DNA from 2 places in the Bacillus carboniphilus genome. Region 1 is predicted to be linked to the other one. Evidence: a T-box and tRNA genes for the amino acid it is inferred to sense, from the RefSeq annotation. Region 1 holds a T-box; the other holds one or more tRNA genes.
What was found. The T-box of region 1 lies ahead of pheS (phenylalanine--tRNA ligase subunit alpha). A T-box ahead of a tRNA ligase gene usually reads a tRNA of that ligase, here a tRNA-Phe.

Region 2: it has a tRNA-Phe gene. The T-box ahead of pheS (phenylalanine--tRNA ligase subunit alpha) is inferred to sense a tRNA for this amino acid. The anticodon was not compared.

The regions. Positions count from the first base shown of each region.
Region 1 covers NZ_CP129013.1:1,689,805-1,699,366, forward strand. Annotated here, with positions in the region: gene polX (DNA polymerase/3'-5' exonuclease PolX) at 1-1,707, opposite strand, end outside; gene LC087_RS08655 (CvpA family protein) at 1,805-2,347, opposite strand; gene zapA (cell division protein ZapA) at 2,353-2,610, opposite strand; partial or broken gene rnhC (ribonuclease HIII) at 2,788-3,773, shown strand; gene pheT (phenylalanine--tRNA ligase subunit beta) at 3,915-6,323, opposite strand; gene pheS (phenylalanine--tRNA ligase subunit alpha) at 6,337-7,371, opposite strand; T-box leader at 7,422-7,651, opposite strand; gene LC087_RS08680 (hypothetical protein) at 7,715-7,999, opposite strand; gene LC087_RS08685 (TrmH family RNA methyltransferase) at 8,027-8,770, opposite strand; gene sspI (small acid-soluble spore protein SspI) at 9,099-9,308, shown strand; gene LC087_RS08695 (hypothetical protein) at 9,519-9,562, shown strand, end outside.
Region 2 covers NZ_CP129013.1:1,876,041-1,885,602, forward strand. Annotated here, with positions in the region: gene glgB (1,4-alpha-glucan branching enzyme) at 1-634, opposite strand, end outside; tRNA gene LC087_RS09525 (tRNA-Glu) at 1,179-1,250, opposite strand; tRNA gene LC087_RS09530 (tRNA-Ser) at 1,260-1,350, opposite strand; tRNA gene LC087_RS09535 (tRNA-Asn) at 1,354-1,428, opposite strand; tRNA gene LC087_RS09540 (tRNA-Ile) at 1,465-1,541, opposite strand; tRNA gene LC087_RS09545 (tRNA-Gly) at 1,552-1,625, opposite strand; tRNA gene LC087_RS09550 (tRNA-His) at 1,635-1,710, opposite strand; tRNA gene LC087_RS09555 (tRNA-Phe) at 1,724-1,799, opposite strand; tRNA gene LC087_RS09560 (tRNA-Asp) at 1,822-1,897, opposite strand; tRNA gene LC087_RS09565 (tRNA-Met) at 1,912-1,988, opposite strand; tRNA gene LC087_RS09570 (tRNA-Ser) at 2,439-2,531, opposite strand; tRNA gene LC087_RS09575 (tRNA-Ile) at 2,538-2,614, opposite strand; tRNA gene LC087_RS09580 (tRNA-Met) at 2,635-2,711, opposite strand; tRNA gene LC087_RS09585 (tRNA-Ala) at 2,742-2,817, opposite strand; tRNA gene LC087_RS09590 (tRNA-Pro) at 2,839-2,915, opposite strand; tRNA gene LC087_RS09595 (tRNA-Arg) at 2,920-2,996, opposite strand; tRNA gene LC087_RS09600 (tRNA-Leu) at 3,001-3,089, opposite strand; tRNA gene LC087_RS09605 (tRNA-Gly) at 3,104-3,178, opposite strand; tRNA gene LC087_RS09610 (tRNA-Leu) at 3,188-3,270, opposite strand; tRNA gene LC087_RS09615 (tRNA-Lys) at 3,282-3,356, opposite strand; tRNA gene LC087_RS09620 (tRNA-Thr) at 3,368-3,443, opposite strand; tRNA gene LC087_RS09625 (tRNA-Val) at 3,655-3,730, opposite strand; rRNA gene rrf (5S ribosomal RNA) at 3,734-3,850, opposite strand; rRNA gene LC087_RS09635 (23S ribosomal RNA) at 4,103-7,034, opposite strand; rRNA gene LC087_RS09640 (16S ribosomal RNA) at 7,366-8,925, opposite strand.

The DNA.
Region 1 (9,562 bases):
GTACAAAAAATCTTTTAATTGGTTTACATCCATCGTATTTAAAACGTTTCCGGACAAGATTCTTGCCCTTCTAGCCGCGGCCACTCCAATATTCATATGCCCTAACATATCAATATTATGAGCGTCCGTGTTTATAACCAGTCTTACCCCTTTCTTTTGTGCTTTTACTAAGTGTTCCATACGTAAATCTAATCGATTAGGGTTGGCATTTAACTCTAATGCCGTGTTTGTTTCTTTCGCCAGCTCAATAAGCCCATCCACGTCAATCTCATAGCCTTTTCTTTTCCCAATTAATCGACCTGTTGGATGAGCAATCATGTTAACATGATGATTTTTTAAAGCCACCTTTAAACGCTCCATAATCTTTTCTCTATCTTGAGAAAAGTTAGAGTGAATCGAAGCAATGACAAAATCAAGTTCTTTTAAAACGTCATCATCAAAATCTAACGTTCCATCCGGTAAAATATCCATTTCAATTCCTGAGAAAATATAAAAATCATGATATTTTTTATTTAACGCATCAATTTCTTTCTTTTGTTCCCTCAAGCGTTGTGGTGTTAAACCATTGGCTACCTTCAAAAACTGTGAGTGGTCCGTTATCGCCATATACTGATAGCCTTTTTTTCTACAAGCCTCTGCCATTTCTTCAATTGTATAAGCACCATCACTCCATGTTGAGTGCATATGTAAATCACCTTTTACATCCTTTTGGTCAATAAGTAGTGACAGTTCATCTACCTTGTCCACTTCCGAACCATCAATTCGCAATTCAGGTGTAATAAAAGGCAAGTCAAAATGATTAAAAAATGCTTCCTCTGTTTCAAAATGCTGTATTTCTTCCGTCTCAACTTTTTCAACACCGTACTCACTAATCTTTTCCCCGCGCTCTTTTGCTAATTGTCTCATTTTAACGTTATGGTCTTTCGAGCCTGTAAAATGATGTAACGTAGTAGCAAACTCTTCTTTTTTCACAAGGCGGAAATCTACACTCACATGATAATCATACTCAAGTTCAATCGATACTTTCGTATCCCCATTTGCAATGACATCCACAATATGAGGAATAGATAGAAGCTGTTCCCTCACTTTTTGAGGGTGATTGGTTGATATAATAAAATCTAAATCCTTTATCGTTTCTTTTAACCTTCTGATACTACCTGCCCTAGAGAACTGCTCAATAGAATGGAAAGATTGCAAGATATTTTCTATATCATCAGCGACCGGAAGCATAAACGCTAAAGGTAACCGCTCAGGTCTACTTCCTAACTCTTCAATCTCGGCTAATATTTTTTCTTCTGTTTTTTTACCGAAACCCGCTAATTCTTGCACTTTTTTCTCTTCACAAGCTTTTTTTAATGTTTCAATATCAATAACTTGCAATTGATGGTATAGTTTCGCAATTTTCTTCCCACCTAATCCAGGAAGTTTCAGCAAAGAGATTAGCCCTTGTGGGACATCTTGTTTTAATTCTTCGAGCACAGAAGATTTGCCGGTTTCAATAAACTCATTAATAACGGTGGCTGTTCCTTTACCGATTCCTTGAATTTTCGTGAAATCCTCTATATTCGTTAAGCTCCGTTCATCTTGTTCAAGGGCATTAGCCGCTTTTCTAAAAGCCGATATTTTAAAAGGATTCTCTCCTTTTAACTCCATATGAACAGCAATCGTTTCGAGTAGTTTGATCACATCTTTTTTATTCACCATCATTTACACCCCACATCCAATTATCCATTAGCTCTATCATATCTTTTTTTACACAATAAAACAAAAAAGATAAGGGAAAACAACCCTCATCTTTTTTCTATTAAATACTGACATAATCAATCCAAAGAGCTTGAATCTTAGACGAAAAATATGGAGTATGATTCACCATCATTTTTGCAATGACTGAACCATCCATCGCTGTTTGTAACTGCTCGATAGGAAGTAAAGCTGCAATAAACAGAAGGATAAACAAAATTAAATAAACTTCTAAAAAACCTAAAAGAGCCCCTGCATATCGATTCAATTGTTTCAAAATTGGCAACATTGCAACAAAGTCAAGCATTGATCCTATGATTTGTAAAAGAAACTTTGACCCTATGAATAGAATAACAAAAGCAATCGCCAGGTAATAAGCCTGTTCTAAGTTATCACCTTCTAATAAAGCAAAAACCGGAGCAGTTGAACTGAAAGATGGATATGGAATCCATAAGTTAAGGTGTGGTGCTAAGTCATCATAATAAAACACGGCGACTATATAGGCAACAATAAAACCAGTTAAATGAATGGTTTGCAAAATAAAACCTCTTTTAATGCCAACTAACAAACCACTAAATAAAATAAACAGTAAAAGCAAATCAAGCATGTGTTTCAATCCTTTTCCTCAAGTAATGATTCTAATGCTTCATAATCTTCCTTTAATTTTAAATAATCATGAACAACATTAATCGCCGTCAAAACAGCTAATTTATTTAAATCTAGGGAAGGGTTTTTATCACTAATTTCTCTCATTTTTTCATCGACAATGGACGCCACACTTCTCATGTGGCTAATACTTTCAGGTCCAACAACTGAAAATTGTTGACCATATATATCAACTATTGCTTTATTTTTACGTTCATCAGACAAGATTGGAGCCCCCATCCTTTACAATCCTAAACCTTATAATAACATGATCTATTAAGTTATGGAAAGATAGACATGGAAACGATAAAATAAAACTACAATGAACACCACCATCATATATTATTAAACTGATTATTTAAGATGTTGTTTATGATACATAAAGAAAAAGGAGGAATTTGATTGTCACATAAAGTAATGAAGGTCGATAAAAAGCGCTTGGAAGAAATGAAAATGTTCTATAAAAAATATCAAAAGAATGTCGTTCCCTCTGGAGCCATTTTTACAGCTAAAAAGGATTTATGTACTATTACAGCTTATCACTCTGGAAAGGTTCTCTTTCAAGGGAAAGGCGCAGAGAACGAAGCAAGCTTTTGGGATAAAGGAGATCAGACCCCCCAATCATATAATAAGGGTTCAGCTGATAAGCAAGCCCCTTTACAACAAAAGAAAAAAGCGAGTTCTGTTCGTAATCATACCTTTCTACCTCCTCAAAATATTGCTGATATGAGTATCATTGGAACGGATGAAGTAGGTACTGGTGATTATTTTGGTCCTATAACGGTAACAGCAACTTATGTCAATCATGATGATATAGAACTAATGAAGGAACTTGGTGTAAAAGATTCAAAACATCTAACAGACAAACAAATCGTTGAGATAGCAAAAATATTGATCAAGCATGTACCTTATAGTTTACTTGTCTTACATAATCCAAAATATAATCAACTTCAAAAATCAGGTATGTCTCAAGGAAAAATGAAAGCTATTTTACATAATCAAGCGATTAGTCATTTATTAGATAAGATTTCTCCAGAAGAGCCAGAGGCGATTTTAATTGATCAATTCACATTACCCACCAACCTATTTCAAATACCTTCAAGGGAAAAACGTTCCAATGAAGGATCTCACATATTTTAAAACAAAAGCTGAAGGCATACACGTTGCTGTAGCAGCCTCATCCATCATCGCAAGATATTCTTTTTTAAAAGAGATGGACAAGCTATCTGAAATGGTAAACATTGAAATACCCAAAGGTGCGAGTGCAAAAGTTGATCAAGTTGCCGGAAAGATTATAAAAAAGTATGGAGTCGAACAGCTCGATGAAATGACAAAAAAAACATTTTGCAAATACAGAAAAGGCGAAAAAAATAGCAGCAAGACTTTAAGAAAAGCGCAAGCTCCCGTTTAGTAACCAAAGAAAGCACCATCCAAATAAGGACCTATTTATATACTTTCTTACTCTTTAACATAGACAAAAAGACTCGTCAAAATTGACGAGTCTTTTTGTTTTATTATGATAAGAAAAATTAACTTCTCAAAGTAGCAGCAAATTTCTCTTCTAACACTTTTAATACTTTTTCATGCTTACTTGTCACTTCTTCATCTGTTAATGTTTTTTGTGGGTCTAAATAAGTCAGTCTATATGCAATCGACTTTTTCCCTTCAGGTAAGTGTTCTCCTTCGTAAACATCGAAAATAGAAACTTTCTTAAGCAAGTTTCCTCCTGTAACACGGATTTGTTCTTCTAAATCTCCAGCTACAACTTTTTGATCAACAACAAGAGCAATATCTCTTGAAATAGAAGGATACTTTGGAATAGCCTTATATTCCAATTCAGGAACAATAACATTCATAAGGCTTTCTAAAGCAAGCTCAAACACATAAGTTTCTTGTAAATCATGCTCTTTTTGAACAGTTGGATGAAGCTGTCCTATATAACCGATAAGCTTACCATCAAAGATGATCTCAGCTGTTCTTCCTGGATGCAGTCCTTGTCTTTTCGCCTGCTTATATTCCACTAAGTCTAAAACATTTAATGTTTGAAGAACACCATCAACAATGCCTTTTGCCACAAAAAAATCTAAAGGCTTCTTTTCTCCTTGCCAAGGATGACTCTCCCATAAACCTGTCAATGCTCCTGACAAACGCTCTTTTTCTGTTAGCGTTTCATTTTCTTTTAAAAAGACCGAACCGATTTCAAATAAAGCTACCTTCTCTGATTGTCTTGCTATGTTATGCTTTAAAGCTTCAATTAAATGTGGAATTAAACTCAATCTAAGAGCACTTCGGTCCTCACTCATCGGCAAAGCTAGCTTTGTTAATTCAGAATCTTCTAAGGCAAACTGCTTCGCTCTTTGCTCACTTGATAAAGAATACGTAATGGCTTGGTATAGTCCTGCTCCTTCTAAAAAGCGACGAACTTTTCTTCTTTTTTGCTGATACGTCGTTAACTGTCCAGGGGTTCGCTCTCCTACTGGTAAAGTAGTTGGGATGTTGTCATAGCCATACAATCTAGCAACTTCCTCAATTAAATCTTCTTCAATTGAAATATCTCCCCGTCGAGAAGGAACATGAACAATTACTTTCTCTCCAATTATTTCAACGTCAAATTGCAAACGTCTGAAAATATCACTGACTTCTTCTTGTGTAATGTTGGTACCTAAGGTAGCATTAACTTTTCCAACCGTTGTGGTGACTGTATTTACTTTCCAATCATACGTATCTACTTCAACTGACCCTTTCAACACAGATCCACCTGCTAGTTCTTGCAACAGTTTTGCCGCTCTTTCTGCCGCTAAACGGACACGACTTGGATCAATGCCTTTTTCAAAACGAGTGCTTGCCTCACTTCTTAAGTTATGGGCTTTTACAGAACGACGAATGCTCTCTGGATTAAAATAAGCGGCTTCAATTAACACGTTTGTAGTATCAGATTGAACTTCCGTATTCGCTCCGCCCATGACTCCTGCTAAAGCAATTGGCTCACGTCCATCAGTAATGACTAACTGATCTGAAGATAGTGTTCTTTCTACTTCATCCAATGTAGTTAACGATTCACCTTGCTTAGCAAAACGTACTAGAACCTCCTTAGAAGAAATTCGATCATAATCAAACGCATGTAAAGGTGTACCATACTCTAATAAAATGAAATTAGTAATATCAACTACATTATTATGTGGTCTAATCCCAGCAGCCATAAGTCTTGCTTGAAGCCATAGAGGAGAAGGAGCTATTTTAACATTCTCAACGACTTTAGCAATGTATAATGGATTCGCTTCAGCATCTTCTACTGAGACTGCAACAGTTGCATCTGTTCTTTTTTCAACTGCTTGATGCTCAGTTGGAGGATAGCTTACCTCTTTATCTAAAATTGCCGCCACTTCATGTGCGACGCCAAGCATACTTAATGCATCCGCTCGGTTAGGTGTTAAACCTAATTCTAACACCGTATCATCCAAGTGCAATTGAGCTAAAGCATCTGCTCCCACTTCAACATTTTCAGGGAAAACGAAGATTCCTTCTGCATACTCTTTAGCAACCAGCTTGCCCTCTACTCCTAGCTCTTGCAAGGAACAAATCATGCCATGTGATTGCTCACCTCTAAGTTTTGCTTTTTTTATTTTAAAGTTACCTGGTAATACCGCTCCAACCTTAGCGACAATAACCTTTTGACCTTTATCGACATTCGGAGCACCACAAACAATTTGCACTGCATCCTCTCCCCCAATATCAACTAGACAAACGTTTAGCTTATCAGCATCCGGGTGTTGATTTTTTTCTAAAACGTGACCAATTACGACACCTTTTATTCCTTCATTAAGCGTTTCAACGCTTTCTACTTCAATTCCTGACCTTGTAATTTTTTCTGCTAAATCACTTGGTGAAATTCCTAATAGATCAACATATTGTTCAAGCCATTTATATGAAACGTACATAGAGCCAACCTCCTTATAGTTGTTTAAATTGTGATAAGAAACGCAGATCATTCGTGTAAAAATGACGAATATCGTCAATTCCATATTTGAGCATGGCAATTCGTTCTTGACCAATCCCAAAAGCAAAACCTTGATATTTTACAGGATCAAATCCAGCCATTTTTAACACATTTGGGTGAACCATGCCCGCTCCTAATACTTCAATCCATCCCGTTCCTTTACAAACGTTACAGCCTGCCCCGCCACATTTAAAACATGATACATCTACCTCAACTGAAGGTTCGGTGAACGGGAAAAAGCTTGGACGCAAGCGAATTTCTCTTTCTTCACCAAACATCGCCTTTGCAAACACTTCTAACGTCCCTTTTAAATCACTCATTCGGATATTTTCATCAACAACAAGACCTTCTATTTGAGCAAATTGATGAGAATGGGTGGCGTCGTCACTATCTCGTCGATACACTCTTCCTGGACAAATAATTTTCACTGGACCTTTCCCTTCAAATTGCTCTAACGTGCGAATTTGTACGGGAGAGGTATGTGTTCTTAACAATGTTTCTTCGTCGATATAAAAAGTATCTTGCATATCTCTTGCAGGATGAGCCTTCGGAATATTTAGTGCTTCAAAGTTATAGTAATCAGACTCAACTTCTGGTCCTTCAGCGATTGAATAGCCCATGCTTAAGAACAGATCCTCAATTTCCTCTGTTACAGCTGTAAGAGGATGGGTTCCACCTTGCAATATTGGGCGTCCTGGTAGCGTTACATCCACTGTCTCATTCGCTAATTTTTTCATTACTTCTTCTTCTTCTAATTGCTGTTGCTTTAAAGAAATTTTATTAGCGATTTCTTCACGAACAACATTTGCTAATGCCCCTATTTTCGGACGTTCCTCTTTTGAAAGTTTCCCCATCCCTCTAAGCACTTCTGTTATCGGGCCTTTTTTTCCTAAATACGATACGCGAATCTCATTTAATTTTTTGGAGCTTTTCACTTCATTTATGGCATGGATTGCTTCTTCTTTTAAATGCTGTAGCTTTTCTTGCATGCTTGATCCTCCTTTTTTAAAAACGGAAAAACACAAAAAACTCGCCCCAAAAAAGGGACGAGTTCGTCGCGTTACCACCCTTGTTAGTGATTTTTTTAAAATCACTCACCTCAGCTCACAATAACGGTGTGATCACCGAACCGCCTTTACACGTCTGTGGTCTAGGCGTCAACTCGAGAGGTGAACTTCATATGCAGCATACATTAAAACGCTTCCAGTCTATGGCATTTTATCCCTTGTATGTCACTCACATATTACTCTTCTCTGTCATCGTTTTTCCGTTCTTTTTGTTGATTTTTATTATATGTAATACAAACAGTAAATGCAACCCTTAATAACAAGGTTAAGTCACAACCCATATCCCAATAGACATAGCTAAGAAAACCATCCCACCGCAAAACATTAATATTCTCAACGCAAGTGTATGATGATTTTTGGATACTGTTTTAAACAACTTATGAAAACCCATGAATATCCAACCTGTTATTAAGAAAAAACCCGTGTCGTCAAATCCATCATTTGTTTCCTTATAAAAATCTTCAGCTTTTTTTGAAAAGGTAAAGTAAAAGGTGAATATACTTAAGAGTCCAGTAATAATCGACACACCTAGTACCTCCATAAATCCCATTCCAACGCTCCTCTCTTCTTAAAAAGACTAGCGATAATAATACATCAAAATCCCTGCCGCAACAGCTACATTTAATGATTCAGCTTGTCCATAAATAGGCAAAGAGACATTTACATCTGTTTGGGTCAACAGCTGTTTATTCATCCCCTTCCCTTCATTCCCAACAATGATAGCAAAACGAGAAGGCTTTTCAAGCTTATTATAGGACTCACTATTTTCCAAAGCTGTTCCAATGACCTTTATTTGATGATTTTTCAAATGTTCAATAGCCTGACTTAAATCTTCTTTTACAATTGGCAGGTGAAAAATGGAACCTTGGGTAGAACGAATCACTTTACTGTTATATAAATCAACCGTTCCTTTCCCTATAATAACTGCATCAAAACCAGCCGCATCAGCTGTACGAATCATCGTCCCTAAATTCCCTGGATCTTGAACGCCATCGACTAGTAAAAATCGTTTCTTTGTAAAATCAATAAGAGTGGTACTCATATGACAAACGGCTACTACTTCTTGGGATGTTTCCGTTTCTGACAACGACTTCATTACTTGTGTCGTAGTACTAATAATATCGGCCGTTTTCCAATGATTTGGGATTTCCACTCCCTCTGTTTTGATAATCTCTTCAACTATCCCTTTATACTTCAGTGCTTCTTCAATTAAATGAAATCCTTCTATTAAAAAAAGTTGTTGTTTTTCTCGATATTTCCGTTCGTGAAGTTTTCTCCATTTTTTCACTCTGTCATTTTGAGCCGATTCAATTTTGATCAATTCTAGACACCTCTATCTCACTTACTTCTCTTATTTTAATGTTTACTTTTCAAGAAATCCTTATTTATACATTAATATGTTTTTTACAACAAGCCCCTGCGTCGCTAAACGGGCGCTTCCGCTTTTCTTTTGTCTAGCTACAGCGCATAGCCACTAGAGGTTATAAACCACAGAGAACAGAAGATAAAGAACATCTTCTTTTTCTCCGCGTTTTATACTTGTCGTGACTGTTCAATGCGCTTCCGCTTTTCTTTTTATACTACAATATTTACATGAAAATTGAAATGTAGGAAACATTAAAAGTATCAAGAATAAATGAGGTGAAGAGATGAATTTAAATTTACGACATGCCGTCCTTGCTAATGTTTCCGAAAATACACCAGCACAATTAGAAGATACGATAGTAGATGCGATTAAAAGTGGTGAAGAAAAAATGTTACCAGGATTAGGCGTTCTGTTTGAAGTGATTTGGCAAACCGCAAACGAAGCTGATCGTGAAGAAATGCTTCAAATATTAGAACAAGGGTTAAAGAAATAATGAACTCAATAACTTTATATTAGATTTTAGCTAGTGTTCCTTCTCGATAATTAGGGTCACTAGCTTTTATTTCGAACATTACAAACATCTCATTGTTCGCCTTATTACCACCTAGAAATGATCTAATTTTCTGATAGAATAGTGTGACATATAAAAGATGGTTGTTTATAATTGGAATAATAAATACACTAAATAGGGGATGTAATTTAAATGATGCCGAATTTCAAAAATCTATACTCGATAAAAGATCCCTC
Region 2 (9,562 bases), 190 kb from region 1:
CAGAGAAATAGCCCGTTCCTTGATACCCCCAAGAGCGATCATATGGGTGCTCAATGATTGGCATTAGTTCAATGTGAGTAAATTTATGATCTTTAATATACGGAATCAACTCTTCTACCAACTCACGATAAGTCAAAAAGGATCCATCATCATGTTTTTTCCAAGATGCTAAGTTTAGTTCATAAATAAACATAGGACGATCATAGACTGCTTTTCTCTTTTTCTTCCGATACCATTTATCATCGTTCCATTCATATCCCCCTATGTCATAAACTTTAGAAGCAGTATTTGGTTTCACCTCAGCAAAAAAGGCGTATGGATCTGCTTTTAACTTTTTTTGACCGCTTTTTGTCCATATTTCATATTTGTATAATTGTTCACTTCTCATACCTGGCACAAACAAAGACCATATTCCTTGCTCATTTATTTTTCTCATTGGATAATGTGTACCGTCCCATTCATTAAAATCCCCAACTAAGCGTACATCCATAGCATTTGGAGCCCATACGGTAAAACAAACTCCTTCAACACCGTCAACGTTCTTCATATGTGCGCCAAATAGGTTGTAACTTTTAAACAAGGAACCTTCGTGAAATAAATGGACATCAAAATCGGAAGGAATTAATACTGACATTTATATCACCTCTATTAGCTTTCCGTCTCCCTTATTACCATAATTCAAAAAAAAAGAGGAAATCCCTTTTCTGAAAACGCTTCAACATTTTGACATAGTTCGTCATTTTTTTCATTCTAAAATATTTTATTATTTATTTTTTAATTAATAATTCTAACTATTCCATCAAATATTTATTTAACAGTATATATAGGTATATAGATATCTTAATAAACTATTCTAACAAATTGAACATTTGTCGATTTATGTCGTAAATAAAAGAAACAATTCTCCTCTTCCTAATAAGGATTAAAAAATATACAGTTGGACCTATATCTATTTTTTATTAGTAAAAATTAGTGGTAATGTGATCATAAAGAAAATTTTGAAGATATTTCGTTAAGAGACAAGTGCGGAGAAAAACATACGAGTAGTTGGGCAGTGGAACTAGATAACAATGATAACATCAGCCAAATCAAAACAGATCTTTATACTTTCTTTCTTAAGAACACACAAAAAACCTTAGAGGTTCTATTCTCTAAGGTTTTTACATTCCTATTATTTATGACCCGTACGGGATTCGAACCCGTGTTACCGCCGTGAAAGGGCGGTGTCTTAACCGCTTGACCAACGGGCCTTACATTAATGGCGGAGAAGGAGGGATTTGAACCCTCGCGCCGCTCGCGCGACCTACACCCTTAGCAGGGGCGCCTCTTCAGCCACTTGAGTACTTCTCCTTATGGCTCCGCAGGTAGGATTCGAACCTACGACCGTTCGGTTAACAGCCGAATGCTCTACCACTGAGCTACTGCGGAATAACAACAAAATATAATTTACCACCATAGTATACATGGTGGGCCTGAATGGACTTGAACCATCGACCTCACGCTTATCAGGCGTGCGCTCTGACCAACTGAGCTACAGGCCCATAATATGTATGGAGCGGGTGATGGGAATCGAACCCACGACATCAGCTTGGAAGGCTGAGGTTTTACCACTAAACTACACCCGCAATTTTTTATGGGGCGATTGATGGGAATCGAACCCACGAGTGCCAGAGCCACAATCTGGTGCGTTAACCACTTCGCCACAACCGCCATAATTCTAAAATGGTGGCTCGGGACGGAATCGAACCGCCGACACATGGATTTTCAGTCCATTGCTCTACCAACTGAGCTACCGAGCCTATATAGTAATATTTGTTAAAATGGCGGTCCCGACGGGAATCGAACCCGCGATCTCCTGCGTGACAGGCAGGCATGTTAACCGCTACACCACGGGACCACTTTTTTTAGTTTTGGTTGCGGGGGCAGGATTTGAACCTGCGACCTTCGGGTTATGAGCCCGACGAGCTACCAGACTGCTCCACCCCGCGATAGTATTAGTTATTTAATTATTCTATGCTCTTAGTTAGCACAGACTGTCCCGATCTCAAATTGTCTATTCAAGATGCTGCTCGATCGGTACAACTCGCTGTGGATTCGACGATGCTTTTGCTCGTTGCTCCACCCCGCGATAGTATTAGTTATTTAATTATTCCATGCTCTTAGCTAGCATAGACTGTCCCGATCTCAAATTGTCTATTCAAGATGCTGCTCGATCGGTACAACTCGCTGTGGATTCGACGATGCTTTTGCTCGTTGCTCCACCCCGCGATAGTATTAGTTATTTAATTATTCCATGCTCTTAGCTAGCATAGACTGTCCCGATCTCAAATTGACTATTCAAGATGCTACTCGATCGGTACAACTCGTTGTGGATTCGACGATGCTCTTGCTCGTTGCTCCACACCACGATAATATCAACAGTTTCTTAAAAAATAATATGGCGGAGGAAGAGGGATTCGAACCCCCGCGGGCTTTGACACCCCTGTCGGTTTTCAAGACCGATCCCTTCAGCCGGACTTGGGTATTCCTCCAAATTATGGTGGACCCTGTAGGACTCGAACCTACGACCGTTCGGTTATGAGCCGAATGCTCTAACCAACTGAGCTAAGGGTCCACATTCACATAATTTATTATTGGTAGCGGCGGAGGGGATCGAACCCCCGACCTCACGGGTATGAACCGTACGCTCTAGCCAGCTGAGCTACACCGCCAAAATATATCATTTTCATAATCTAAATATTTGGTGGAGCCTAGCGGGATCGAACCGCTGACCTCCTGCGTGCAAGGCAGGCGCTCTCCCAGCTGAGCTAAGGCCCCTTGTTAAAACATAATCGATCGTGGTCGGGAAGACAGGATTCGAACCTGCGACCCCATGGTCCCAAACCATGTGCTCTACCAAGCTGAGCTACTTCCCGTAAATGGCGCGCCCGAGAGGAGTCGAACCCCTAACCTTTTGATCCGTAGTCAAACGCTCTATCCAATTGAGCTACGGGCGCTAAATGGTGCCGAGGGCCGGACTTGAACCGGCACGGTAGTCACCTACCGCAGGATTTTAAGTCCTGTGTGTCTGCCAATTCCACCACCCCGGCATGGGGAATGATCTTGGAGCGGAAGACGGAATTCGAACCCGCGACCCCCACCTTGGCAAGGTGGTGTTCTACCACTGAACTACTTCCGCGTATCTTAATGCGGGTGAAGGGAGTCGAACCCCCACGTCACAAGGACACTAGATCCTAAGTCTAGCGCGTCTGCCAGTTCCGCCACACCCGCGAAATTCAAAATGGTGAGCCATGAAGGACTCGAACCTTCGACCCTCTGATTAAAAGTCAGATGCTCTACCAACTGAGTAATGGCTCTAAAAAACTCGTGGTGCCGGCAAGAGGACTTGAACCCCCAACCTACTGATTACAAGTCAGTTGCTCTACCAATTGAGCTACACCGGCGTATAAAAAGTGAACTATTATTTGATTTTTCTTTCTTAAAACGTCATCCCGACTTCTATTAGTTTATTCAAGATGTTGTTCAGTCGGTATGCTGATGCTTATTCTATGAAGCCTATTCGGTCGTGCTCTACCAATTGAGCTACACCGGCGTATATACCCAGACCTTACGGTCTTTGTTTTAAATATTATTAGATAACAATTTCATTTTAAATGGTGGAGGATGACGGGATCGAACCGCCGACCCCTTGCTTGTAAGGCAAGTGCTCTCCCAGCTGAGCTAATCCTCCAATGCTTGGCAACGTCCTACTCTCACAGGGGGAGACCCCCCAACTACCATCGGCGCTAAAGAGCTTAACTTCCGTGTTCGGCATGGGAACGGGTGTGACCTCTTTGCTATCGTCACCAAACATAGGGTTTACGACTTTTAATAAACGGCACATTTTTTTGTCATCTTCTTTCGTCAACGTCGTCACGTACTGGAGTACGCTCCTCGGTTTCCTCAGTTGATTCCTGAAATTACTCGCCTCTCAAACCCCTTGTCCCATTTTAGAGGGACAAAATATATTATACTTATTTTTATGATAATATCAAGCGTTTTTTCAAAAGAAAATTCATTCTTTCAAAACTAAATAACGAAGGGTGACAAGAATCGCATGTGTGTGGTTAAGTCCTCGATCGATTAGTATTCGTCAGCTCCATGTGTCACCACACGTCCACCTCGAACCTATCAACCTGATCATCTTTCAGGGATCTTACTCTATTGCTAGATGGGAAATCTCATCTTGAGGGGGGCTTCATGCTTAGATGCTTTCAGCACTTATCCCTTCCGCACATAGCTACCCAGCGATGCCTTTGGCAAGACAACTGGTACACCAGCGGTGCGTCCATCCCGGTCCTCTCGTACTAAGGACAGCTCCTCTCAAATTTCCTGCGCCCACGACGGATAGGGACCGAACTGTCTACGACGTTCTGAACCCAGGCTCGCGTACCGCTTTAATGGGCGAACAGCCCAACCCTTGGGACCGACTACAGCCCCAGGATGCGATGAGCCGACATCGAGGTGCCAAACCTCCCCGTCGATGTGGACTCTTGGGGGAGATAAGCCTGTTATCCCCGGGGTAGCTTTTATCCGTTGAGCGATGGCCCTTCCATGCGGAACCACCGGATCACTAAGCCCGACTTTCGTCCCTGCTCGACTTGTAGGTCTCGCAGTCAAGCTCCCTTGTGCCTTTACACTCTACGAATGATTTCCAACCATTCTGAGGGAACCTTTGGGCGCCTCCGTTACTTTTTAGGAGGCGACCGCCCCAGTCAAACTGCCCACCTGACACTGTCTCCCACCCGGATGACGGGTGCGGGTTAGAAGGTCAATACAGCCAGGGTAGTATCCCAAAGACGCCTCCACCGAAGCTAGCGCTCCGGCTTCCAAGGCTCCTACCTATTCTGTACAAGCTGTACCAACATTCAATATCAGGCTACAGTAAAGCTCCACGGGGTCTTTCCGTCCTGTCGCGGGTAACCTGCATCTTCACAGGTACTATAATTTCACCGAGTCTCTCGTTGAGACAGTGCCCAGATCGTTGCGCCTTTCGTGCGGGTCGGAACTTACCCGACAAGGAATTTCGCTACCTTAGGACCGTTATAGTTACGGCCGCCGTTTACTGGGGCTTCGGTTCACACCTTCGCTTACGCTAAGCGCTCCCCTTAACCTTCCAGCACCGGGCAGGCGTCAGCCCCTATACTTCGCCTTACGGCTTCGCAGAGACCTGTGTTTTTGCTAAACAGTCGCCTGGGCCTTTTCACTGCGGCTCTCTCGGGCTTGCACCCTACCAGAGCACCCCTTCTCCCGAAGTTACGGGGTCATTTTGCCGAGTTCCTTAACGAGAGTTCTCTCGATCACCTTAGGATTCTCTCCTCGCCTACCTGTGTCGGTTTGCGGTACGGGCACCTCCCACCTCGTTAGAGAGCTTTTTTCTTGGCAGTGTGGAATCAGGAACTTCGGTACTCTATTTCCCTCGCCATCACAGCTCAGCCTTCATGATGAGCGGATTTGCCTACTCATCAGCCTACCTGCTTGGACGCGGCGATCCAGTGCCGCGCTTACCCTATCCTCCTGCGTCCCCCCATCACTCAAATGGTGGGGAGGTGGTACAGGAATATCAACCTGTTGTCCATCGCCTACGCCTTTCGGCCTCGGCTTAGGTCCCGACTAACCCTGAGCGGACGAGCCTTCCTCAGGAAACCTTAGGCATTCGGTGGAGGGATTCTCACCCCTCTTTCGCTACTCATACCGGCATTCTCACTTCTAAGCGCTCCACCAGTCCTTCCGGTCTGGCTTCACCGCCCTTAGAACGCTCTCCTACCACTGTTCCATACGGAACAGTCCGCGACTTCGGTGATACGTTTAGCCCCGGTACATTTTCGGCGCAGAGTCACTCGACCAGTGGTATTACGCACTCTTTAAATGGTGGCTGCTTCTAAGCCAACATCCTGGTTGTCTAAGCAACTCCACATCCTTTTCCACTTAACGTATACTTTGGGACCTTAGCTGGCGGTCTGGGCTGTTTCCCTCTTGACTACGGATCTTATCACTCGCAGTCTGACTCCCAAGAATAAGTTTCTGGCATTCGGAGTTTGACTGAATTCGGTAACCCGATGAGGGCCCCTAGTCCAATCAGTGCTCTACCTCCATAACTCTCATCTTGAGGCTAGCCCTAAAGCTATTTCGGAGAGAACCAGCTATCTCCAAGTTCGATTGGAATTTCTCCGCTACCCACACCTCATCCCCGCACTTTTCAACGTGCGTGGGTTCGGGCCTCCATTCAGTGTTACCTGAACTTCACCCTGGACATGGGTAGATCACCTGGTTTCGGGTCTACGACCCTATACTCTATTCGCCCTACTTAAGACTCGCTTTCGCTACGGCTCCGCCTTATCAGCTTAACCTTGCATAGGATCGTAACTCGCCGGTTCATTCTACAAAAGGCACGCCATCACCCGTTAACGGGCTCTGACTACTTGTAAGCACACGGTTTCAGGATCTCTTTCACTCCCCGCCAGGGGTGCTTTTCACCTTTCCCTCACGGTACTGGTTCACTATCGGTCACTAGGGAGTATTTAGCCTTGGGAGATGGTCCTCCCTGCTTCCGGCAGGATTCCTCGTGTCCCGCCGTACTCAGGATCCACTCTGGAGAGAATGAGATTTTGACTACAGGATTGTTACCTTCTCTGATGGGCCTTTCCAGACCTCTTCATCTATCTCATTCCTTTGTAACTCCGTATAGAGTGTCCTACAACCCCAAGAGGAAACCTCTTGGTTTGGGCTAATTCCGTTTCGCTCGCCGCTACTCAGGAAATCGCGTTTGCTTTCCTCTCCTCCGGGTACTTAGATGTTTCAGTTCCCCGGGTGTGCCTTCCATATCCTATGTATTCAGATATGGATCCTACTCCATTACGAGTAGGGGGTTTCCCCATTCGGATATCTCCGGATCAAAGCTTACTTACAGCTCCCCGAAGCGTTTCGGCGTTAGTCCCGTCCTTCATCGGCTCCTAGTGCCAAGGCATCCACCGTGCGCTCTTTCTAACTTAACCGTTAGAATCTATCTTTTTGACTTTTCAGTAGTTCAAAAACTCTTGAAAAAATGACGGTCGAATAACTTTGTTGTCTCGCTACTCCACTCCTCATGTACAGAGTACGTACACTGTGGTGCTCATAGCTTCGACGCCTCGTTCTTCTCGGCCCTTTTCCCCTTCGCTTTTTGAACAAGATCTTTCAGTCATAAATCACAATTTTGATGTCTTGTCATTTCGTTATTTAGTTTTCAAAGAACGAAGTCTTTCTGTTTGAGAGATGATCTCTCAAAACTAAACAAACCAAAAAGAGTCTTTACGTTTATGTCTCGAAAGAGACAGTTTTCCTTAGAAAGGAGGTGATCCAGCCGCACCTTCCGATACGGCTACCTTGTTACGACTTCACCCCAATCATCTGTCCCACCTTAGGCGGCTGGCTCCCTAAAAAGGGTTACCCTACCGACTTCGGGTGTTACAAACTCTCGTGGTGTGACGGGCGGTGTGTACAAGACCCGGGAACGTATTCACCGCGGCATGCTGATCCGCGATTACTAGCGATTCCGGCTTCATGTAGGCGAGTTGCAGCCTACAATCCGAACTGAGAATGGATTTTTGGGATTGGCTTCACTTTGCAGCTTCGCTGCCCTTTGTTCCATCCATTGTAGCACGTGTGTAGCCCAGGTCATAAGGGGCATGATGATTTGACGTCATCCCCACCTTCCTCCGGTTTGTCACCGGCAGTCACCTTAGAGTGCCCAACTGAATGCTGGCAACTAAGATCAAGGGTTGCGCTCGTTGCGGGACTTAACCCAACATCTCACGACACGAGTGACGACAACCATGCACCACCTGTCACTTCGTCCCCCGAAAGGGAACCTTCTATCTCTAGAAGTAGCGAAGGATGTCAAGACCTGGTAAGGTTCTTCGTGTTGCTTCGAATTAAACCACATGCTCCACCGCTTGTGCGGGTCCCCGTCAATTCCTTTGAGTTTCAGTCTTGCGACCGTACTCCCCAGGCGGAGTGCTTAATGCGTTTGCTGCAGCACTAAAGGGCGGAAACCCTCTAACACTTAGCACTCATCGTTTACGGCGTGGACTACCAGGGTATCTAATCCTGTTCGCTCCCCACGCTTTCGCGCCTCAGCGTCAGTTACAGACCAGAGAGTCGCCTTCGCCACTGGTGTTCCTCCACATCTCTACGCATTTCACCGCTACACGTGGAATTCCACTCTCCTCTTCTGCACTCAAGTTCCCCAGTTTCCAATGACCGCTCGCGGTTGAGCCGCGAGATTTCACATCAGACTTAAAGAACCGCCTGCGCGCGCTTTACGCCCAATAATTCCGGACAACGCTTGCCACCTACGTATTACCGCGGCTGCTGGCACGTAGTTAGCCGTGGCTTTCTGGTTAGGTACCGTCAAGGTACCGCCCTATTCGAACGATACTTGTTCTTCCCTAACAACAGAGCCTTTACGATCCGAAAACCTTCTTCACTCACGCGGCGTTGCTCCGTCAGACTTTCGTCCATTGCGGAAGATTCCCTACTGTCGCCTCCCGTAGGAGTCTGGGCCGTGTCTCAGTCCCAGTGTGGCCGATCACCCTCTCAGGTCGGCTACGCATCGTCGCCTTGGTGAGCCGTTACCTCACCAACTAGCTAATGCGCCGCGGGCCCATCTGTAAGCGATAGCTAAAAGCCACCTTTCAACTTTAGACTAGGTAGTCTTAAGGTTCATCCGGTATTAGCCCCGGTTTCCCGGAGTTATCCCCGTCTTACAGGCAGGTTGCCCACGTGTTACTCACCCGTTCGCCGCTAACACTATGAAAAGCAAGCTTTTCATAGTGTTCGCTCGACTTGCATGTATTAGGCACGCCGCCAGCGTTCGTCCTGAGCCAGGATCAAACTCTCCGATAAAATGGTGTCAGATTTAATCTGATCATTTTATGAGTTTGCTAACTCATTGTTGTTTCAAAAAAATTGACGCTTTTGGTTTGTTTAGTTTTCAAAGGTCATCAACAAGAACAGCTTTTTAATGATACTAAAATCAAAAGAGAAAGTCAATGTTCTTTTTTATTTTTTTCTTCTTGTTGTCTTAGCGACGAAAATAAATATATCATGATCAAAAATAATAATCAATAGTTTTTTTAGAAAAAACACAATAAAGTCTTCAGTTAATTTCATTTTTTTCTATTCTATAAAATTTAGGTGCGTGTTTAAAAATATGGAAAAATAATGCTGGATAGAAAAACTTAAACCCTTTCTAACTACATCATCTAATAAAAGAGAAACATCAACTATGTACATCCAATATATATAAACTTTAGACGTCTTCGATGAAAGAGTTGAAGCTAAACAAGAACAAGACTGTCTACTTATAGGGGTGTCAACTAAGAGCACCCTAAATCTGTGAATAACGAAGACCCAATTTCCTGTAGGCGTCTCCCAACGAAGTGCAATAGAAAACATTAAAAACCACAACTCAATAAAAAAAGTTTACATATCTAATCATGTTGAAAATACTTCCATTAAAAGAATTCAGCTATCAAAGACC